Regions from separate parts of the Priestia sp. JV24 genome, predicted to be linked through region 2. Evidence: riboswitches for the same ligand, from Rfam matches in the RefSeq annotation. Region 2 holds a riboswitch; each other region holds the start of a gene.

Region 1 (7,494 bases), on a different contig from region 2:
ATAATCTCCTGGTTATTTTCTTGAAAACTTCATTTCATATACTAAATGCACAGACACATAGTAAAGGAGTTAAAAGGATGAGTAATGATTTTAGGCGGGTTAAAGTAATTGATAGTATGAGAGGATTCAGCTTGTTTGGTATTTTACTAGCGAATATGCTGATTTTTCAATATGGCATTTACGGAAAGGATATGATTCATCTCTTCTCGCTATCACCAAGTGATTCAGCAGCCTATGTCTTTTTAAAAGTCGCGGTAGAGGAAAGTTTTATGCCGATTTTCACCTTTTTATTTGGCTATTCAATGGTGAAGATGAAAGAAAGCTTAGAAAGAAGGAAGCTAGGCGTAAAAAGGCATTTCTTTCGCCGTTTTCTTCTGCTTCTAGGGTTTGGCTTACTGCATGGAGTGTTTTTATGGGAAGGAGATATTCTTACGTTTTACGGAATGATGGGAGTATTTTTACTACTTTTCTTTTTAAAGCGTAAAGCCAAAACACTTTTGGTGTGGGTATCGATTTTGCTGGTCCTTACAGGAGCAGCCGGATACGGTTCATTAAACGATAATATGTATCTTCTTAGCGATAAACAAACGCTTACGACATATGTAAAAGATACGATTCATGTGTATGGAAGTGGAACTTATGAACAGATTAAAGACCACCGCAACAATGTTGATCCGATGAATATAACAGGATATAAATTTGCTTTTGCCTTCTTGTTTACGCCATTTATAATGGGCGCTTTGTTTTTATTTGGTATGTATGCAGGAAAGAAAAAGTGGTTTTACGATGTTTCAGCTAATCAAAAACAGTATGGCCGTTGGGCAGCCGCGCTGATTCCGCTTGGCTTGCTGTTAAAAGGGACTATGTACGTATGGCCAGATGCTAATTGGGCTGGTTCTACACATATGTTAGGTGGAAGTCTTCTATCTCTTGGTTATATTGCAGGCTTTGCTTGGTTATATGCAAAATACGAGAAGTCATTTTTGATAAAGGCTTTTGAAAGTGTAGGCAGGATATCGCTTAGTAATTATTTAATGCAAACGGTCATATGCACGACGATTTTTTACGGTTATGGATTAGGTTATTTCGGAAAGCTCGGCATGATTGCAGGGATTTTTGTCTGTATAGGTATTTACGGAATTCAGCTTATCGGCAGCTATATGTACGTACAAAAATTTCAAACTGGACCGGTGGAGAAGCTACTGCGTATATGGACAAATTTTTCTTGGAGTGGAAAGCCCAAAGAAAAAAAAGCTTTACCGGCGGAAGTAAATCATCCTTTTGTTGGATGATAGCAGTCAAACTTATTTAAAAGGAGATTTTGGAAATGTGGGCTATTAGTTTAAAAGAGTTTCAAAGCTTATTTAAAAGTATTAAATCAATTATCGTTATCTTAATCGTATGCGGTGCTTCCTATGGAATAGCCCATATAGTTAGTCAACTTGGAGGTCAACTGACGAGTGCACAGATTCAAGATGGAGCCAACGGGGGAATTTTGGTGATGCTTCTCGGGTTCGGACCTTTATTTATTTCAAGTCTTTCTCATAATGTTATTAATCAAGAAATTAAGACAAGAACAGCAAGGTTTTTAGTTACCAAAACATCAAGAGAGCGTATTGTACTAGGGAAATTCTTAGGTATTTGCTGTTTCTGGCTTGTTTGTATCTCTATTTCATTTCTACTGATTGCGTTTATTTCGCATCATTTTTCTTTTTATATATTTTTAGAGTGCCTGCTATTCACCGTTTGTATCATTTCATTTGTTTTAATGCTTTCAGCTTTAATGCCAAGCCCAACTCATACTATGTTTTTATCAATTATTTTATCGTTTGTTCTACCGGTACTGAGCGTGTGGAGCATATTTTCATCAAAAGCGTACATTGCATGGTTTAAGTATGTGACACCCTACTACTATTTAAAGCTGGAGAAAGGGTATCTAACAGTTCTTCTTATTTTTGCAGCACTTTGTTTATGTACGGCACTTTGGAGTTTTAAAAGGAGAGAAGTATAATATGTATGCTATTGAAACAAGTAAATTAACTAAAAAATATGGATCTAAAACAGTTGTTAACGGTATTAATTTACAGGTATCACAAGGGGAAATTTACGGATTTTTAGGAAGAAACGGAGCAGGAAAGTCTACATTTATTAATATGCTTACCGGCGTTTCATTTCCTTCAGCAGGAGAATTTACGCTGCTGGGACAGAGTGATATTGATTTAGAGCTTCAGAAGAAAATAGGTGTGCTTCCTGACTATGCTAACTTTTATGATGAGATGACAGCGCTCAATCATTTGCGCTATTTTTTAAAGGTAAACGGCCATCGTTTTTCGAAAGAATACTGTAGTAATGTACTGAAGAAAGTAGGACTAGAAGGACATGAGCATCAGAAAGTTGGAAAGTTTTCATTTGGAATGAAAAAGAAGTTAGGAATTGCTCAAGCAATTGTAGCAGACCCAGATCTTATCTTTTTAGATGAACCAACTTCTGGAGTAGACGTTGAATCTGCTCTCCACATTCATGAACTAATAAGAGAACTCCAAAATCAAGGCAAGACAATTTTTATGACGTCTCATAATTTAAATGAAGTTGAGAAGATTTGTACACGTGTAGCGATTATGAAAAATGGGGTCATTTTAATAGAAGGTACAATGGAAGAGCTGCGCTTTCAATATCAAGCGAAAAAAACGGTGATGATCAAACATGATCCTTATCCAAACAGTCACAAAGAATACATTCAACAGTTTTTCCGTACGTTGAGTCCCGAAGTTGAATACCATCACATGTACACAAAAGTGATGCTTCAAAAAGAAAGAAATATTCCTCTTATTATTCGCGAATTGATTCAATGCGGCATCGACATTTATCAAGTTCACGTCGAAGAACCTTCTTTAGAAGAGATCTTTTTGCAAAAAAATATTGTGGATCACTCACAGGTGAGTTAATAGGCGAAAGGCGTTGATTTACTACTGAGCTTGAGTACATTATTTATAAATACCAGTTAGGAAGCTTCTGACAAAAACATGTTCATTTTCTCAAGAAACTGATAAGATAGCTAATGACATTTAAAAATAAGAAAGGATTTCGATTATGTTATCAGCTATTAATTCAGTAGATTATACCATCTTCCACGCGGTGAATCAGTATGCCTCACACGTAAAGCCTCTAGATTCGCTGATGGTATTCTTTGCAGATTATGCCCAGTATGTACTTATCGTTTTACTCGGCTTGTTTTTACTTATTAATAAAAACGGCAGCCGTGTTGTAGCATTTCAAGCTTTGTGTGCTTGTGCAACAGGAGTCATTATCAATAAAGTGATTAGTTTATTTGCTTATCGAGATCGTCCGTTTATCTCTCACCACGTGAATCAGCTCATTGATCACGCCGCGAATTCTTCATTTCCAAGCGATCATGCTACATCTGCATTAGTTATCACTTTTACCATTTGGCTGCATTTCAAACGCTCAGGACGCATGTGGGTTATAATAGGTGCACTTATTGCATTTTCACGCGTATGGGTTGGCGTTCACTATCCATTCGATGTGTTAACAGGAGCTATTTTAGGATGCGTGCTGGCGCTGTTTATTCATTATGTTATTTTTAATACGAAAATCATGAGAGCTATTACCAATCTGTCTATTTTTCGAAAATCAGCTTATGACAGGCAGTCTCAATATTATTAAGAAAAAGTCGCACATATGCGGCTTTTTTTATTGGGAAATTTTTAATGTATTTAATACTTGTTTTTTAAAATTAAATTGTGTACAATTAAATCACAGAAACGATAAATGAAAAACTTTTAATACAATTACTAAAAAAGAGGAGAGATTTATACATGAAAGCTTTATATGAAACAACAGTTGTTAACACAGGTGGAAGAACAGGAGAAGTTCACTCTTTAGATAACATCTTTAACTTAGACGTGGCAACACCGCCAGCGCTTGGTGGAGAAGCAACAACAGCAACAAACCCAGAGCAGCTATTTGCAGCTGGATACAGTGCTTGTTTCAACAGCGCGTTAGAATTTATGTTGAAAAAACATAACGTAGAAATCAAAAGAAGTGAAGTGAAAGCTACTGTTCAGCTGCTTCCTGATAAAGCTGATCAAGGAGTAAAAATTGGAGTAGCGCTTGAAGCTCATATCGAAGGCTTAGATTTAGAAACAGCTAAAAAATATGTAGACCTAGCCCATTCATACTGCCCGTATTCAAAAGCAATCAGCGGTAACGTAGACGTAATGGTAGAAGTAGTTTAATTGCTTTAAAAAGCCCTGCTAAGCATGTAAAGTTTAGCAGGGCTTTTCTATTTGAATTTTCTCTATTCATTTGTAAGCGGTACTAGTATAATGAAGAAGAAAATGAATTATTCGCACAGTTTAGGTGCTCTTACATAGCGTAAGAGGTAACAGGGAATCGAGTGCAAATCTCGAGCGGTCCAGCCACTGTAAGCAGGGAGTTTTCTATCTTATCGTCACTCAAAACGGGGAAGGCGGTAGAAAATGATGATCTCAAGCCAGGAGACCTACCTATTCTGTACACTTGACTCTTCTAGGAAAGAGGCGGTGTATCAAGGTACGCAGTGAGCAATTGCTGTTTATTTTCATATGCCGACACATCCTCAATTTCTATAGAATTGAGGCTTTTTTACGTTTTATTTTAAAAAAAGGAGTGTAGGAAATGGAAGGTTTATCAGTTTTTTTACTTGTCTTTTTATTAGGAATCAGGCACGGATTGGATGCAGATCACTTAGCTTTTATTGATGGCCAGACTCGATATAATTGGCGAATGGGCAGCCGTTTTGCCCCGTGGGTCGGAACGCTGTTTTCACTAGGTCACGGAGGAATGGTGGCCGTCACGGCCGGGATGCTGGGCGTGATGATGAAGAATTTTACGTTTCCATCGTATTTCGATCATTTTGCATCTTGGGTATCCATTATCTCTCTCTTTCTAATCGGGACATTAAACACATATCATTTGCTTCGAACCAAAAATAAAGAGGAAGAGTTTCAGCTGAGCGGGTTAAAAGGGAAGTTTATTCCGAAAATCGCAAAAGGAACAACGAATCCTTTTTTAATTATTCTTGTAGGAGCATTGTTCGCTTTAGCAGCCGAAACGGTCAGTCAAACGGCCGTGTGGTCTCTAGCTGTAGGGAACGCAGGCAAGTATACGCCGCTTTTGTTGGGACTAGTGTTTATGTTTGGTATGATGCTAACAGATACAATCGATTCATTGATTGTACATAAAATGGTGAATGAATCGAGTAAATTTGGACAATCTGCTTCTCGCTTGATGGGCTGGGTTATTGTTGTCCTCGCGTATGGTGTGTCGTTCTATTTAGCATTCACTTTCTTTAACCCATGGGCCGAAGTAAACTTTGAAATGGTTGGCATTATTCTGTTTGTTTTTTTAGTGTCTATGTTTGTTTTTGTGAGTGTGAAGTCAAAAGGGAAAAATATTAAAATAAATGTCAATTAGTCAAACGAAAGCTTTAATCTGTTGAAGATTGAAGCTTTTTTGTATGAATTTGTTGAAGTTTATGGCTATTTTCGGTCGGTTATGAATAAGTTAAAGTATTATCTGTATTTAAAGGATGGAAAATTGTCTGAAAACCATTATAATTAAGGATAATTTAAGATCGTTATGTGAAACGTAGAACATAGTTATACGTACGATAAATAAAAGCATTTAATGCAAGCAGCAGGGGTTGTTTGGAGGAGGAATTGATTTGAGTCAGGTAATGGTAGAACAAAGTGTATTTAGTTATTTAAAAGAACACGAACAAGAGATGCTTGAAGATTTAGTCGGATTTGTGAAAAAAGAATCACCGTCCTACAGCAAAGAGCTAGTAGATCAGTGTGGAATGTATTTAACGCAGCTATTTCAAAAGCGTTTAGGGGTAGGGTACGAAATCATAGAAGAAAAAGAAGTAGGAAACCATTTGAAATTTACGATTGGAGAAGGAGAAAAGCAGCTTTTAATTATCGGTCACTTTGACACGGTATGGGAAAAGGGAAGGCTGAGTCTAAGAACAGAGGGAAACAAGCTGTACGGTCCGGGAATTTTAGACATGAAAGGCGGCATTGTCCAATCTATATGGGCGATTAAAGCGATTCAAGAGCTTGGCTTATCGCTCGATAAAAAAATTGTGTTTTTCTGCAATTCGGATGAAGAGATTGGGTCAATTTCTTCTAAAAAATACATTGAAGAAGAAGCACAAAGAAGTGAAGCAGTGCTAGTAGCGGAACCGGCGGTGGCGGGTTCAGGTGCGTTAAAAACGTCGCGCAAAGGAGCGGGGATTTTCACCGTAAAAGTATGGGGACGAGCAGCACACGCGGGTAATCACCACAAAGAAGGAATCAATGCGATTGAAGAGCTGGCGCGCCAAGTGATTTTTCTGCAGAGCTTAACTGATTATGAAAAAGGTACAACGGTAAACGTTGGGACGTTTACCGGCGGCAGCGGTACAAATGTAGTGCCGGAATATGCAGAAGCGCACGTGGATTTACGTGTTTCTACAGAAGAAGAAGCAAAACGCATGACGGATATTATTTTGAATTTAACACCCATTTTAAAAGGGATTAAGCTCGAAGTAACGGGAGGTATGAATCGTCCTCCGATGGTCAAGTCTAAACAAACGGAAGAGCTATTTGAATGCGCTCAGTCAATCGCGGCGAAACTGGGTATGAAATTGGAAGAAGCAGCTGTGGGCGGGGGAAGTGATGGCAATTTTACAGCGGCCATTGGCGTTCCCACGTTGGATGGATTAGGAGCATGCGGAAAAGGAATACATGCGGAATATGAACATATTCAAATTGATACGTTGTCCGAGCGTTCTTCTTTATTTGCGAATTTGCTGCTGCAAATATAAAAAAAGCCCGCCTCAAACGGCGGGGACTAATCTCAAAGCTTATATTGGGAGAGTATAAGCGTTCTTTTTTTATTTACTGCTTTCTTCTTGAAGAGAAAAGGCAGTTTCTTTCTTTTTGAATACCACTGCATCAAGAGCAAGGAACTGGCTTCCTGCAAGAAATAAGTGAGCAGACATGGCAATTAAGGCAATATCAAACTCAAACCCGCCAACAAATCCGCTTTTAAGCTTGGCTGTAAAAATGGCGCCAAGCATAACTGCCACAAATAAAGCAGATACGACTCTTGTTGCTAGGCCAAGAATAATAAGAATCCCACCTACGAGTTCAATGGTTGCAACAATATATGCCATGAAACCAGGGATTCCTAAGCTATCGAAGAACCCTACTGTATTTTCAATCCCGCCTTGCCATTTTTGAAAGCCGTGTACTAAAAATGTAAAACCTAATACTAAACGAATAATAAGTGAACCAATTTCGACGTTTTTATTCAATTTACTTCCTCCTTTAAGTGTATTTGAAAAACACTACATTATGTAGTGTAAAAGCCCGAAAAAAGAAATGTAGCAATTAAATCAGAAAGTCTTTCTTATTTGGATAATTTTACAACATTATGAACATCACACTA
Region 2 (7,494 bases):
GAAGTTTTTCGTGGCTGATTGGCGGAGTCATTATTTTACTTATCGGTTTAGTGTATGCTGAACTTGGAGCAGCGCTGCCACGTACCGGTGGAATTATCCGTTATCCGGTTTACTCACACGGTCATTTAGTGGGTTACTTAATTTCATTCATTACCATTATTGCTTACACTAGTTTGATTGCTATCGAGGTAACGGCTGTACGTCAGTATGTTGCTTTTTGGCTTCCTGGTCTAACTAAACATGGTTCTGAATCGCCTACTACAGTCGGCTGGTTATTTCAGTTCGCGTTATTAACGCTATTTTTTATCATTAACTACGTAAGTGTAAAAGCATTTGCTAAGTCAAATGTTATTATATCTGTGTTCAAATATGCGGTTCCTCTTACAATTATCGTCGTGTTGGCTTATCACTTTAAATCAGCTAACTTTACAACTGGCGATTTTGCTCCGTTTGGTTTTAATGGTATCCAAGCAGCCATTTCAACAGGTGGCGTTATGTTTGCTTACCTAGGACTTCACCCTATTGTTTCTGTAGCCAGTGAAGTTAAAAACCCGCAGCGTAATATTCCAATCGCGCTCATTATCTGTATTGTACTTTCAGCGATTATTTACACAGCACTGCAAGTATTGTTCATTGGTAACATCCCGGCTGATATGCTATCAGGAGGATGGGGAACAATTCAAGAGCAATTCTCTTTACCATTTAAAGATATTGCACTTATTTTAGGCCTTGGCTGGTTAGTAACGCTTGTTATTTTTGATGCTATTTTATCACCAGGCGGTAACGGGAACATCTTCATGAATACAACTTCTCGTTTAGTTTATGCTTGGTCTCGTAATGGAACATTATTTAAACGTTTCTCAAAAGTAGATAAGAAAACAGGAATTCCACGTGCGTCACTATGGCTATCATTTGGAATGTCCGTATTCTGGACACTGCCATTTCCTTCTTGGGAAGCGCTAGTAAACGTATGTTCAGTGGCACTTATTCTGTCTTATGCGATTGCGCCAATTTCAGCTGCTGCATTCAGAGTAAATGCAAAAGATCTTAAAAAACCTTTTAAATTAAAAGGCATGAGCGTTATTGCTCCTGTATCATTTATTTTCTGTTCATACATCGTATATTGGTCAGGGTGGACGACAATTTCTTGGCTGCTAGGATCACAGCTTCTAATGGTTGTTATCTACGTAGCGTTTAAGAAATACGTACCAACTGACGTTGTAAAATTTGCACAGCAGCTTAAATCTGCTTGGTGGCTAGTTGCTTATTATATTATTATGCTTGTTATCTCTTATCTAGGTTCATTTGGTGGAGGACAAGGTGTGCTAAGCAACCCGCTTGACTTAATTTTAATTGCTCTTGTTTCACTTGGTATTTTCTACTGGGCGAAATACACAGGTTTACCAAAAGCAGTTATCGATACAGATGATTAATAAAAAAACACGGCATGAATTCATGCCGTGTTTTTCGCTTGTATAGGGGGTGTACTCTATTTACTTATCAAACAGCCACGTTTTTAATATAGCAGCATACTCACGAGAGTAGGCTTGAAGTTTAATTGAATTTGGTGTCTTTGCACCTAAAGGATAAACGTCAAAACCTTGACGTTTAGCAATAATAGAGGCGCGAAATAAATGAAAATCACTGCTAACAAGGACGACTTTTTTGTGTTGAATATCAACTTTCTGTTTAGTAAAAGTAAAATTCTCAAAAGTAGAAGTTGACTGATTTTCTTTTATAATTCGATTCTCTTTAATTCCTTCTTTCCGCAGAAAACGATAGGCTGCCTCTGCTTCAGAAATTGCTTCATCGGATCCTTTTCCGCCCGTTACGATAACTTTTGTTTGTTGATGTGCTTGTAAATAAGATAAAGCCGTCTTTACTCGTTCTTTTAAACTAGGAGACATTTGGTCACCATCTACTTTAGAACCTAAAACGAGCACATAATCTGCGTTTTGCGGAACAGGCTTGTGAGCAGTTTGATACATACAAAAAGATATAATTGCTATATAAAGAACAAGAGAACCAATAAAGGTATAAATCATTTTTTTCTTCAACTGTGAGCACCTTCCTAGCTATTTCATAAGATGTTTGGAAAATAATTGTTATTATAGCATACGAGACCCAAATAAGTATAAACACAGTAATATATAATAATAGAAGAAAATCGTTATTGTGAATGGTTATAAAATTCGTTACAATAAAGAATAAATGATTTTAAAAGTGCCTCTAAGGAGGATAATAGGGAAATCGGTGTAAATCCGGTGCAGCCCCCGCTACTGTAAATGTGGATGAACCTGCAAAGACCCACTAGTCAAACTAGGAAGGGTGCAGAAGTAAAACGAAGCATAAGCCAGGAGACCTGCTTTTAAAAACCCCTTATTTTTCGGTGGGAGAAATAAGTCAAGACAATGTGTTAATGAGCGCATGACCAAACCTTGACTTTTACAGTTAAGGTTTTTTTATGTGGTAGGGAGTGGGAAAAGTGAAAAAAGGAAAACCGCTTATGATTCAAGGAACGCACTCAGACGCTGGAAAAAGCATGATTGCTACAGCATTTTGCCGTATTTTTAAAGAAGACGGCTATCAAACTGCACCGTTTAAATCGCAAAATATGGCGCTTAATTCATACATTACAATGGATGGAAAAGAAATTGGCAGAGCGCAAGGAATTCAAGCAGAAGCGGCTGGAGTAGAAGCAACAACCAATATGAACCCTATTTTAATTAAACCAACTCGTGATCATGAATCTCAAATTGTCGTTCACGGAAAACCGCTACGTAATATGTTTGCTTTTCAGTATCGGCAAGAATTTTTTAATGAAGGTTTGAACGTTATCACGGAAGCTTATAAAGAGCTTGCCAATCATTATGATCGAATTGTGATTGAAGGCGCTGGAAGTCCTGCCGAAGTCAATTTGAACGATCGGGAACTCGTAAATATGCGTGTTGCAAAAATAGCAGAAGCGCCTGTTGTGCTAGTAGGAGATATTGATAAAGGTGGCGTTTTCGCGAGCCTAGTGGGTACTCTTCAATTGCTTCCAGATGAACACAAGTCTAGAGTTATCGGGGTGTTAATTAATAAATTCCGAGGAGATTTAGAACTTTTAAAACCAGGTTTGAAGTGGTTTGAAGAATACACGGGTGTTCCGGTTCTAGGAGTTATTCCTTATATGAACAACGTGGAAATTGATGCGGAAGATTCGTTATCACTTAGAAATTACTCAACGCTTGTGAATCCGTTAAAAGAAATTGATATTGCGGTCATCTCGTACCCGCGCATCTCAAATTTTACAGACATCGATCCTTTAAGCTTAGAAGAAGACTGTCACGTGAGGCTTGTAACCAAGCCGTCGCAATTAGGTACGCCTGATTTAATTGTTTTACCAGGAAGCAAAAATACGATTGAAGATGCGCAGTTTTTACAAGAAAGCGGCCTGGCTCTAGCCATTAATCAAGTATTGAACACAACGAACGTTCACGTCATTGGCATCTGCGGAGGATATCAAATGCTAGGGGAGACAATTACAGACCCTGATGCAGTAGAATCTCGGATTGAATCCATTAAAGGGCTGGGCTTGCTTCCAGTGGAAACGGTTATGACAACCAGCAAAAAAACAGAAAGAGTTGCTGGGTATGTCCAGCTAGAAAGTGAAAGAGTTTCGATTGAAGGCTACGAAATTCATATGGGAAAGACGATTTCTAAGAGCACCACGGAAGCTTTTGCAGTGGTAGAGCATGAAAAAGAAGGAACGGTTAAAGACAACGTCATTGGCACGTATGTTCATGATATGTTTCATAATGATGCTTTGCGCAGAGCTTTGCTTAATCAAATTCGTAAACATAAAAAATTGCCGCCTATTACGGACACATTCAACAGTCGCCTGCAAAAAGAGGAATCTTTTTCAAAAGCAGCAGCATATGTGAGAGAAGCCGTAGATATGGAAAAGCTGTATCAGTTAATAGACAACTATAAAAGCCCGGAGCAAACACAAAAAGTATAGCTTGTAGAGGCTTTCGCTTGTTTTTTTGCCGAGAACTTTAGTACGCTATTCTACGTTGCCTAGTTCAACAGTCTAGCACTCGTAACAAATAAAAGATGATTGTTTCCAACTTAATGCATGGTGGAAGCATGGTTTATGGACAGGAAAATGAATGGTTAATGTAATATAAAACATCACGCCTCGTTTCCTAGAGGAGCTGAACGTATTGATTTTTAAACGTATTTTTTTTAACAAAGCATCTATTTTATACATAGTCAGTTTATTTATTGTATGTACTTCGGTAATTATGGGCGTATTTATTGGTACAGTTTCGTTAACCGTAGGAGATACAATCAAAATTATTATTGGCCACCTTACCGGGCTATCCTTATATCACGGTCCCGAAAACATGGATTTAATCATTTGGCAAATTCGTTTTCCAAGAGTACTGGTGGCATTTTTAGTAGGAGCTTCGCTTTCAATAGCAGGGGCTGCCTTTCAAGGGCTATTAAGAAACTCTCTTGCTGATCCTTATACGATTGGGGTTTCCTCAGGTGCAACCCTTGGCTCTGTCATGGCAATTTATTTTCATTGGAGTATTTTTGGTTTGTCTATCTTCACGCTGCCTGTAGTCGGCATTGTATCTGGTTTTATTACTCTTCTTTTAGTTTTTGGTATTACGAAACTCGCAAGCGGCAATTTGGCCAATGAAACCATCATCTTAGCGGGGATTATTTTATCATCCTTTATGAGCGCGCTTATTTCATTAATTGTGGCTCTTTCTCCCGAAGAAGATGTAAGACAGGTTTTATATTGGCTAATGGGAAGCGTATCAATGAGAGGATGGTCTCATATTCAAATTTTAGGGCCGTTCTTTTTGATTGGTACAATTATGCTGTTGTTACATGTAAAAGAGCTGAACGGCTTAGCATTTGGCGATCAATCCGCTCAGTTTATGGGAATAGACGTAAAGAAGAAAAAAAGAATGATTTTAATAGGTGCATCCGTATTAACAGGGGCTGCGGTATCAGTATCTGGGGCAATTGGATTTGTTGGCTTAGTTATCCCCCATGTAGTGCGTCTCGTAGCGGGAGCTAATCATAAGCATGTACTGCCGCTTTCTATTTTAATTGGAGGAAGTTATTTGGTTTTAGCAGATTTATTGGCACGAACGATATTAGAACCTCGTGAACTGCCGATTGGAGTCGTAACCGCCTTAATTGGTTCGCCAATCTTTACCCTGCTCCTTGTAAAAGAACGTATGCGGAAAAGAGGAATATCATGATTGAACTATATAATGTGACAGGAGGATACGATAGGCAGCAGCCGACCGTTCGTGACATCACGTTCACCGTAGACAAAGGTTCTTTTGTCGCTTTACTAGGACCAAATGGAAGCGGGAAAACAACGCTTATTCGCTTGATTATGAATGTATTAACCATTCAATCAGGCGAAGTGAAGGTAGAAGGAAAGTCAGTGAAGGCTTATTCACCAAAACAGCTGGCGCAAAAAGTTGCAGTCATGACGCAAGAAAATCAAATTGGGCTAGAATTTACGGTTCAAGAAATTGTTTCACTTGGACGTTACCCTTATCAGGCAAAAGGATTGTTTAGCACTGTATCAGCACAGGATGAAGAAGTGGTGGAAAGCGTGATGAAATTAACAAACGTTTGGCACTATAGAAATCATACTTTTCAATCGCTGAGCGGTGGAGAAAAACAGCGGGTTTTACTGGCTAAAGCACTGGCGCAAGAACCTGACTACTTACTTCTTGATGAACCAACGAATCACTTAGATGTAAAACATACGATGGAACTGCTTCAGCTGTTAAAAACGTTACAGCAGGAAATGAGCTTAACGGTTCTGGCCATTTTGCATGATCTCAACATCGCCTCGCTGTTTGCAGATAATGCTGTGTTACTGAAAGATGGAAGAGTAGAAGAAACGGGGATGGATGCTATTTTTCAGGATGCAGCTACGTTAAAAAGAGTATATGGGGTTGATTTGCATGTATTTCACCATCCCGCTGTGAACAAGCGGCAAATTGCTTTTGTGCCGCCGTATCAATATCCAGAGACGGACTTTCATGAGTTATATCAGTTACAAAAGGAACCGGGCAACCTATGTTTATCCTTTGTTCGTCCTTTGAGAACTCTTTCACTGGGTTCAAATGAAACAGGCCTAGACTGGTGTCAAGAAATTGTTCAACAGCAAAGCAGTGCTAACGCGGCGTGGAAATCTGCGTCTTTATCCAGTCATGAAGTTCGCTTAAAAGACGATAAAGGTTACTCGTGGCTGGCTGTGCTGACACATGGACAAAAAGAGAATGAAATGAATATTGTTCTACTAACAAATACACCGCTTTCGGACGCGAACTTACTTCATGCAGCGATGAAGGTAATTGAGTACCGGGCTTTCTTAGGGAAAACAGGACGTATTGCTGTAGCATCATCTCATCATAAAGAAGAAAATCAAGAAGAAATTTCAGAGTTCTTAATGGAACGCCTCCAAAAAGAATTACAACTATTTATGGAAACAAAAATGACCGACAATTGCTTTAAATAAGCAGTAGCGGTCATTTTTTATTCTTCGGAGTGATCATCAGATTTTTCTGGTTCACCTCCTGAACTCATCGTTGTTTCAGTTGTATGTTCATCAATCTTTTTTTCTTTTAGCTTAACAGAAAACAAGTCTTTGACTTCTTCATCTACTTGATCAGAGTCAGCGCTGTAAGTGGTGCCGATGTTTAAGTGACCCGTTAAATCTTTAATGCCTAGCTGGCCGAAATTATTACTAAGATCAATTTTGTCTAACAATACTTTTTCGACCATGATTTTTTCAACAACAATGGACTGCTTTGGCTGAGTTACTTCATCAATCTTTTTGTCAAGAGTTTTCACCATCTCATATAAGGCGGTATTAGAAGATTCTTCCTTTAACGCAGAGAGCTGATTTTGAATAGCCTCGAAATTAGGAGCTGACTGCATAGCCGAGAGTAAATGAGCTGTTTGCTCGTGCAGTTGAGACAGTGATTGAATAAGGTGAGCTGATTCATGTAATTGCTGATGAAGCTCTTCTATTTTAGGGATCGCGTCGGTTAAACGCGTCACTTGATCAATAATTCCCTGCAGGTTCAGCGCTGAATCTGACGAAAGAGCAGGTTTTGTGACTTCAGCTTCAGCAGATGTCTTAGGCTCCGTTTGGCTAGACAACTTCTTTGGCTGCTGAGAAGGGTTCTTTAGATTAGACTGTTTTTTAGTTTTCATCTTTTTGGGTAATTCTTTCCGCTTTTGATTAGAACGTTGGTCTATGGGACTTACTTTTTTTTTGGTTGGGAGGGAAGACGGATTTATTTTGCGGACTGTTTCAATTTTAGGCGATTGTTTAAACCACTTAGAAAACATGAAATTCCCTGCCTTTCATGCTACGTATAGTTCTGCACAATAAATTACAAATCAAATTTCACATGCAAAAGACCATCTTTAAATGATGCGTGACACGGCGCTTCCTCT
Region 3 (7,494 bases), on a different contig from region 2:
GTTATGATGATCATGTCGATGTCGTAAAACAGTATAAAAACAAAATTATTGCTTACAGCCTGCTGTCTGATCACCTTCAAAAGCAGTCCATAACAGCTGACCTAGCTTAAACCAGTCGCCTATAAGGCGGCTTTTTTAGTTTTAGTTTTAGTTTGAAGCTATCTTATTTAAAAATACCAAACTTTAACATTAAATCTAGTGCTATAATATAAATTAATATAATTTTCTAACTTTTTAAGAGGTGATGGATAATGCTTTCTTTGTTAGGGTTTGGAATGATTGCGACTTTTCTATTTCTTGTCATTAGTAAACGCTTGTCCGTGGTTGTTGCTTTTATTTTTGTCGCTATCCTCTTTGGTATAATTGGAGGTTTTAGTGCCGATATGGGCGATATGATGATGAAGGGTATTTTAAAAGTAGCTCCTACGGCCATTATGATCGTTTTTGCTATTTTATATTTTGGACTAATGATTGACGTCGGTTTATTTGATCCTATGATTTCTCGTATCCTAAACATTGTGAAAGGCGATCCTTTAAAAGTCGTAATGGCAACTGCCGTTATTACAATGCTTGTTGGCTTGGACGGAGACGGCTCTTCTACATTTTTAATTACAGTTTCCGCCTTGCTTCCTTTGTACACAAAACTGGGAATGAACCGACTAATACTGGCTTGTGTTATTAGTTTAAGCGCAGGTGTTATGAATATGATTCCTTGGGGAGGTCCTCTCGTAAGAGCCGCAGCAAGTTTGCAATTAGAAGTATCAGATCTATTTAACCCTCTTATTCCAGCTATGGCAGCGGGATTGATGTGGACTTTATTTTCAGCATACTTACTCGGAAAGAGAGAGAAAGCGCGCTTAGGCACCATTCATTTAAAAGGTTCATCAATGGCTTTTGCTGAACAGCTTTCAGTTCATGAAACCCCTGGGAAGCCACCTAGACTCTTTTGGTTTAATGCCTTATTGACACTGTGCTTAATGACTCTCTTGGTCGTAGACATACTCCCTATTCCTATTTTATTTGCTATTGCTTTTGCCATTGCTTTATTTGTTAATTTTCCTCACCCAAAAGAACAGCAGGAAAGAATCTTAAGTCATGCAAACAGCTTTGTAATGGTTAGTACGTTGGTTTTTGCAGCCGGAATCTTTACAGGCGTTTTTACAGAAACAAAAATGATGGATGCCATGGCTAATACCATTGTCAGCCTCACTCCTGAATGGCTGGGATCTCACCTTCCCTTAGTTGTAGCAATAACGAGCCTTCCTCTCAGCTTTGTATTTTCACCTGATGCTTATTACTTTGGCATTTTACCTGTTATTAGCCATACAGCAGCTAATTTTGGTGTAGACCCTGTAGAAATAGGACGAGCAGCTTTATTGGGACATTCCACAACTGGGTTTCCCCTATCTCCTTTAGTACCCGCTACTTTCATTCTGATTGGGCTGGTTGAAGTAGATTTCGGGGAGCATCAAAAGTTTCTTTTCAAGTGGGCCTTTGGGACAACTATTGTGATGACAATTACAGCCATTTTAACGAATGCTATTTCCCTTTAGACTCTATCATAAAAAAGGAAGCCGACTACCATAAGGCAATCGGCTCACACATGTAGGATATTGATTTAACACTAACAAAGTACAACACAACACTAGTAATTATATAATATATTTCATTATTTTGAAAGCGATTTCATAGATATTTTTAAAAATATTTTGTTATTTGTTTTTCATAGAAAAAAACCACGTTTCAGCCAATTCGAAACGTGGTTTTTTTCTGTAAGGACTTGCCCTACAGGCTATAAATGTAAGTACGCTCATTATAGCATGAGCTCTTATCTAGATTCTATGGTAATTACTGTATAATATCGTTACATTACGACCGGTTGTATTTTTCTGTCCATGTGCAGCGTATTCCATGGCTCATCCTGTTCAGCAAGCCTTTCGATAAAATCTTGTGAAGTCCAGAATGGAATAGCCCCCGGTAAAAAAGGATGAGTATGCAGATACAACGTGTCATAAAAATGACTTTGAGCAAATTGTTCCACTGCTTTTAACAGCTGCTGTCCAATGCCTAGACGCCGGTATGCTGGATCGACATAGCATTTTACAATCTCGGCTGCAGTTTTATGTTCATATCGCTTTTTTAATGCATGAAACCTTCCATCGTAAGCGTATAAACCCATTGTTCCAATTACTTGTTGATTTTCCGTGACAGCTGCAAAAAAAGCAGCGCCTTTCGCTTGAACATAATATTCATTAAAATGAAGCAAATCCACAGGAAGCTGATTTTTTTCCATCATAGGAAATAGCTCATTCCGCATATTCATGACAAACTGACTCACTTCAGCATCCTTTTCTGTTACTTCTTTAATTTGATACATTTGTACTTCTTGCACGTTTACTGTCACATCCTTTTATCTATCATTGTATACTTTCTCTTTTTCCTATAGGAACAACACAATATTGACTATAGCGTTACGTCTAAATGCTGAGTCAGCATATAATACTCGCTTGGATTTGTGGTCCAGTTTTTCACTTTTTGATTATAAGCAACAACAATGTTTGGATGTACAATCGATGATGTCAGCATTTCCTCATTAATCAAAGCGGTTGCTTGCTTAGCTAACTGATCTCGCTTTGCGTCATCTATGGTTAAATTTAACTGATGAATCATTTTTGTTAGCTTATCATTATCAATCCGGCTGGCATTTAAACCACCGCCCGGCAAATAGTTCGTACTTAAATAATAGCTTGCATCTCCTCTAGGTGCAGTGATAAGACTGTACAGTGCTAAATCCCAATCGTCTTTTGCCATTACATATTCATCGCTGTCCTCAACGAGATGAATCTTAATAGTAATTCCTAACTCTTTCGCATTAGACTGTATAAGCTGAGCAATCAAAGGAAGTTCCGGCAGAGAGCTGTATGTGACAAGAGAGAGCGATAATGGCTTTCCATTTTTGATTGTTTTGCCATTTTTAATTTGATAGCCTGCTTTCTCTAAATATTTTTTAGCAGATGGCATACCTCTTTGCTCATTAGCATTATTATCAGCAAAAGGAAATTGGGGTAAAAATGGACCTCGAGCTGCTGCCGCTTGATTGTTCATGATGCTGCTGACAATTTCTTTTCGGTTCAGTAAGGTATCGATAGCTTTTCTTACATTTTCGTCTTTTAATGCGTCATTGGTTTGATTATAAAGTAATAAATGTGTACGCACACTAGGTACTCCACTTACCTTAAAAGACGGATCTGTTTGTAAAGTGCCCAAACTTTCTAAAGGCGGGCGATAAATAATATCGGCTGTTCCGGACTGAAGAGCCGCAACTCGCGCATTAGCATCTTCGTTAAATGCAAAGATCGCATTTTTCAATTTTACTTTCCCATTCCAATAATGTTCATATCTTTCTAACTTCACTTGATTTCCTTGATCGAAAGTCAAAACTTGAAATGGACCTGTGCCAATAGGCTTCTTAGCTATATTAGAAACATCAATATCTATAATAGCTGTGTTTGGATGCACTAACTCAGAAGGAAATTTAGGCATTGGTTCTTTTAATGTAATTGTCAGCGCATGACCGTTCGCTTTCATTTCTTTAATATTTAAAGCGTTTTTCATCGCATAACTTTGATCTATCGTTCTTTGAAGAGAAGACTTAACGGCACTTGCATCTAGCGCTTTACCATTTTGAAACGTAATATTCTTTCTTATCGTAAATGTCCACGTAAGACCGTTATCTTCCGTTTTCCACTTTTCAGCAAGCCAGGGCTTTATTTTTAAATCATTGCTGATTTTAACAAGCGTCTCCCCTACTCCCGCACGAACTGCTGTATAATTATCATCCGTATGAGGATCAAGCGTTGCAGATGTAAAATTAAATAAAAACGTCACACTTTTATCCGTTTTCTTTCTTTCTTTTATACTTATGCTCTCTTCATTAGGAGCGCAAGCAGTGAGGCAAAGTAACACAAGAAATATCATAGATACGAGTTTTTTATTATTTATCATTGCTTTTTCCACCTTCTATTTTAATACACAAAAAAGCACTTCTAAAAAGAAGTGCTTGTCTTCACAACAAATTCAGATAAACGTATTCCTTGTTTATCCTATTTTTGGTTCTGCCAAAACACCTCCCTATCCTCGTAGGTTATTGTGTGCTGCGATTTATGGCAGGTCTCCTGGCTTCAAGTCATTGCCTTATACCGCCTTCCCGTCTCTAAATAGACAGTGGCTTTTTGGCATAAGGCTCCTTGTTACAGTGGCGGGACCGCTCCGGATTTGCACCGGATTCCCTTTTAAGGCAATTGAAAAACAATTGCCACCATAAAAGCTGGTTATTTAATTTAGTAGCGTGCTCTTGAAACTCTAGAAGTAGAAGCTGATGGTGAAACATCTTCATCATCAAATCCAGTGGCAATAACGGTTACCATCATTTCGTCCTTTAAATCTTCATTAATCACGGATCCAAAAATCATATTTAAGTCCTGATCAGAAGCCGACGTGACAATATCTGCTGCTTCCTGTACTTCGTAAAGACTCAGGCTGCTGCCGCTTGTAATGTTCAACAGCACGCCTCTTGCTCCATCAATCGATGCGTCTAGCAGCGGACTAGAAATCGCTTTTTTCGCTGCTTCAATTGCCCGGTCTGATCCGGAAGCTCGTCCGATACCCATAAGCGCAAATCCTTGATTAGACATGATTGTTTTTACATCAGCAAAATCAAGGTTAATCAGCCCCGGAACAGCGATTAAATCTGAAATACCTTGAATACCTTGGCGAAGAACATTATCTGCTTCACGGAATGCTTCAAGCATAGGCGTCTTTTTATCGACAATTTCAAGCAAGCGGTCGTTTGGAATCACAATAAGGGTATCTACCGATTCATTCATCGCAGTAATACCACCTACTGCTTGCTTCGTACGTTTATTTCCTTCAAACTTGAACGGGCGAGTGACTACTCCAATTGTTAAAGCATTTAGTTCACGGGCAATTTGGGCAATAACCGGAGCTGCTCCAGTACCGGTTCCTCCGCCCATGCCAGCTGTTACGAATACCATATCTGCGCCTTGCAGTACTTCTTGAATTTGTTCTCTGCTTTCTTCGGCTGCTTCTCTTCCCACTTCTGGATTAGCTCCTGCACCTAATCCTCGCGTTAAGGCCGCACCAATCTGCATTTTCACATCTGCTTTAGATAAGTTAAGCGCCTGAGCATCTGTATTAACGGCGATAAATTCTACCCCTTGTACACCATGTTCAATCATACGGTTAACGGTGTTATTTCCTCCACCGCCGACTCCAATTACTTTAATTCGCACTAATGGCGATACATCTGCATCAAATCCAAACATTCTAAGTTCCTCCTCAATGATCAAAATTACTTTCTCTTATTATCCGAAAAAACACGTGAAGAACCTTTTACTACTATATTTAAGGCGTAACTGTTCTTTTGTTTTACAGATTTTATACATTTCTCTTTTAACCTTTAAATCTTTACATCTTTATGTAAAATTATTGTTGTTCTGCAGTTAGTACGCCGAACTCTTTTTTGGTTTTTCTACTCAAAACGGCATATAAGCTTATTGTATCATTCATTTGACAGATGTCTGTATTTAATTTTGAGTAAGATGTGACTAAGAGAATAATATTTTTATAGACAAAATGAGAAAAAGCCCTTAGAAATAAGGGCTTCTCTAGATAATAAACCGTTTTATAATTTCCCAGTTAAGAATTGAGCTTCTCCCATGCCAAAGCTCCAGTCAGCATTACCGTTCTCAACAATTGAAATCATAATGTCGTTTGGCTGAATACCGCAGCTTTCTCCCAGCTCTTTTACAATTAATTTGTAAAGAGCTTGTTTTTGCTCTTCTGTTCGCTGTTTACTCGTTACACTTATAATAACCAAATCCTTGCTTCTCTCAAAGCCAAGACCTGTATCTTCAATAATCATTTCATGAGCAGGATGCTGATGTACAATTTGATAACGGTCGCGTTCTGGGACGCCAAAGGCTTCTAGTATCGCTCGGTGAGTAGCGTCTAGTAATGCTTTTAACTCTTTTTCATCTCTTCCTTCTATTACATCAAATCTAAGTAATGGCATACTAAGTAACCTCCAGCTTTTTGTCTAATATATTATTGCTTTATCATATCACAACTATCATTTGTAAAAAAAGATATGCTATTCCAAATGTGCTCTCTAGTGAAAGAGCGCTCAAACTCTTCAATGAAAGCTGAACCGAATAAAAAGAAATGAGCAGCATAACGGCTCATTTCATTAGTACAAAAATATTTATAATAAGAGCTAAAATACATACAGATACAATGGCAATGAGTACGTTCATCACAAGGTTTTGCGAGGATGTTTTAGCTTGTTTTTTCATATCAGCCCGACTCATCTGTTGCTTTTCATGATCACTTTTAGACATCACGTAGCCTCTCCTATTCATCAAAATGTCAGCAGTGTGTAAATGATTTTTGAGAAACCTTGATCCAGTTTTTTTGTATAAACAGCAGCACATGCAGGTTATCACCAGTTATTTTAGCATGTTTTGTCAAATAAGTGGACTATGTAGCGCTTCAATTTAGTATTCACGGCCAAATATATTTAAATTCGTTGCTTTTCTCTTCTTTTCTCGCTATTGTTTGAGAAGAAGGATAATTAGATACGATAAAGGATGATACGATATTGAATAACCATACGCAGCTGCCTCAGTATATCTACACATACGCATGCAGCGAAGAGGAACTCTCACTATGTCAATTAGAGAGACGCTCTCTTTTTGAAATTGAAACTGAGAAACCTATCATAAAAAGTGCCGTTAAACTTGATCCAAGCAGAAGCCCTTTTATCAAAGAGCGATTAGATATTATGTATGAATCAGATGACCTTGCGGATATTTGCAAACAAGTAGAAGATATTGACCTTGGAGATCAAACATTCAAACTCATTTTTATGAAAATTAATGACTTGGAAAAAGATCAAAAAATAAGTTATAAAGGTCAGCGTGCTGTTGAACGTGATGTGGGTTGGCATTTTGTAGCAGAAGCAGACTTGCATAACCCTGACCATTTGTTTGGCATTGTTCCATTTGAAGGACGCTGGTATTTTGGAAAATATCAAAAAAGTGAAGCTGTATGGCTGCATCATTTGAAGAAACCGCGTGAATACTCTACGGCACTCAGTACCCGCCTTGCAAGAGCTGTAGCTAACATTGCCGTTCCAAATCCTGAAGGAATCAAAGCGATTGATCCATGCTGTGGTATTGGTACAGTTCTGGTAGAAGCTCTTTCAATGGGCATTGATATTGTAGGACGGGATATCAATCCACTTGTGACCGACGGATCTCGTGAAAATATTGCGTATTTCGGCTTAAACGGTGATGTCAAAACGGGACCGATTTCGGATGTTACAACTCACTATGATGTAGCTATCATCGACATGCCTTACAATCTCTACACCCACGCGACGCCTGAAGATCAGCTTTCTATTTTGAAACACGC

What was found. Region 2 has a riboswitch for cobalamin ahead of OK414_RS15940 (cobyric acid synthase). Riboswitches for the same ligand answer to the same signal wherever they lie in the genome.
Region 1: another riboswitch for cobalamin. It lies ahead of OK414_RS01430 (sodium:proton antiporter); the one in region 2 lies ahead of OK414_RS15940 (cobyric acid synthase).
Region 3: another riboswitch for cobalamin. It lies ahead of nikA (nickel ABC transporter substrate-binding protein); the one in region 2 lies ahead of OK414_RS15940 (cobyric acid synthase).

Annotation. Positions count from the first base shown of each region.
Region 1 covers NZ_JAPCIN010000007.1:60,757-68,250, forward strand. Annotated here, with positions in the region: gene OK414_RS01405 (DUF418 domain-containing protein) at 78-1,292, shown strand; gene OK414_RS01410 (ABC transporter permease) at 1,328-2,011, shown strand; gene OK414_RS01415 (ATP-binding cassette domain-containing protein) at 2,013-2,945, shown strand; gene OK414_RS01420 (undecaprenyl-diphosphatase) at 3,091-3,684, shown strand; gene OK414_RS01425 (organic hydroperoxide resistance protein) at 3,837-4,256, shown strand; cobalamin riboswitch at 4,362-4,545, shown strand; gene OK414_RS01430 (sodium:proton antiporter) at 4,678-5,475, shown strand; gene OK414_RS01435 (M20 family metallopeptidase) at 5,705-6,868, shown strand; gene OK414_RS01440 (DoxX family protein) at 6,938-7,360, opposite strand.
Region 2 covers NZ_JAPCIN010000020.1:178,017-185,510, reverse strand. Annotated here, with positions in the region: gene OK414_RS15950 (APC family permease) at 1-1,433, shown strand, start outside; gene OK414_RS15945 (YdcF family protein) at 1,494-2,057, opposite strand; cobalamin riboswitch at 2,205-2,385, shown strand; gene OK414_RS15940 (cobyric acid synthase) at 2,477-4,003, shown strand; gene OK414_RS15935 (FecCD family ABC transporter permease) at 4,209-5,267, shown strand; gene OK414_RS15930 (ABC transporter ATP-binding protein) at 5,264-6,547, shown strand; gene OK414_RS15925 (hypothetical protein) at 6,565-7,386, opposite strand; gene OK414_RS15920 (Hsp20/alpha crystallin family protein) at 7,431-7,494, opposite strand, start outside.
Region 3 covers NZ_JAPCIN010000009.1:31,429-38,922, reverse strand. Annotated here, with positions in the region: gene OK414_RS02430 (YfmQ family protein) at 1-110, shown strand, start outside; gene OK414_RS02425 (CitMHS family transporter) at 252-1,553, shown strand; gene OK414_RS02420 (GNAT family N-acetyltransferase) at 1,865-2,392, opposite strand; gene nikA (nickel ABC transporter substrate-binding protein) at 2,464-4,005, opposite strand; cobalamin riboswitch at 4,148-4,338, opposite strand; gene ftsZ (cell division protein FtsZ) at 4,341-5,345, opposite strand; gene OK414_RS02405 (tautomerase family protein) at 5,705-6,094, opposite strand; gene OK414_RS02400 (hypothetical protein) at 6,261-6,419, opposite strand; gene OK414_RS02395 (TRM11 family SAM-dependent methyltransferase) at 6,680-7,494, shown strand, end outside.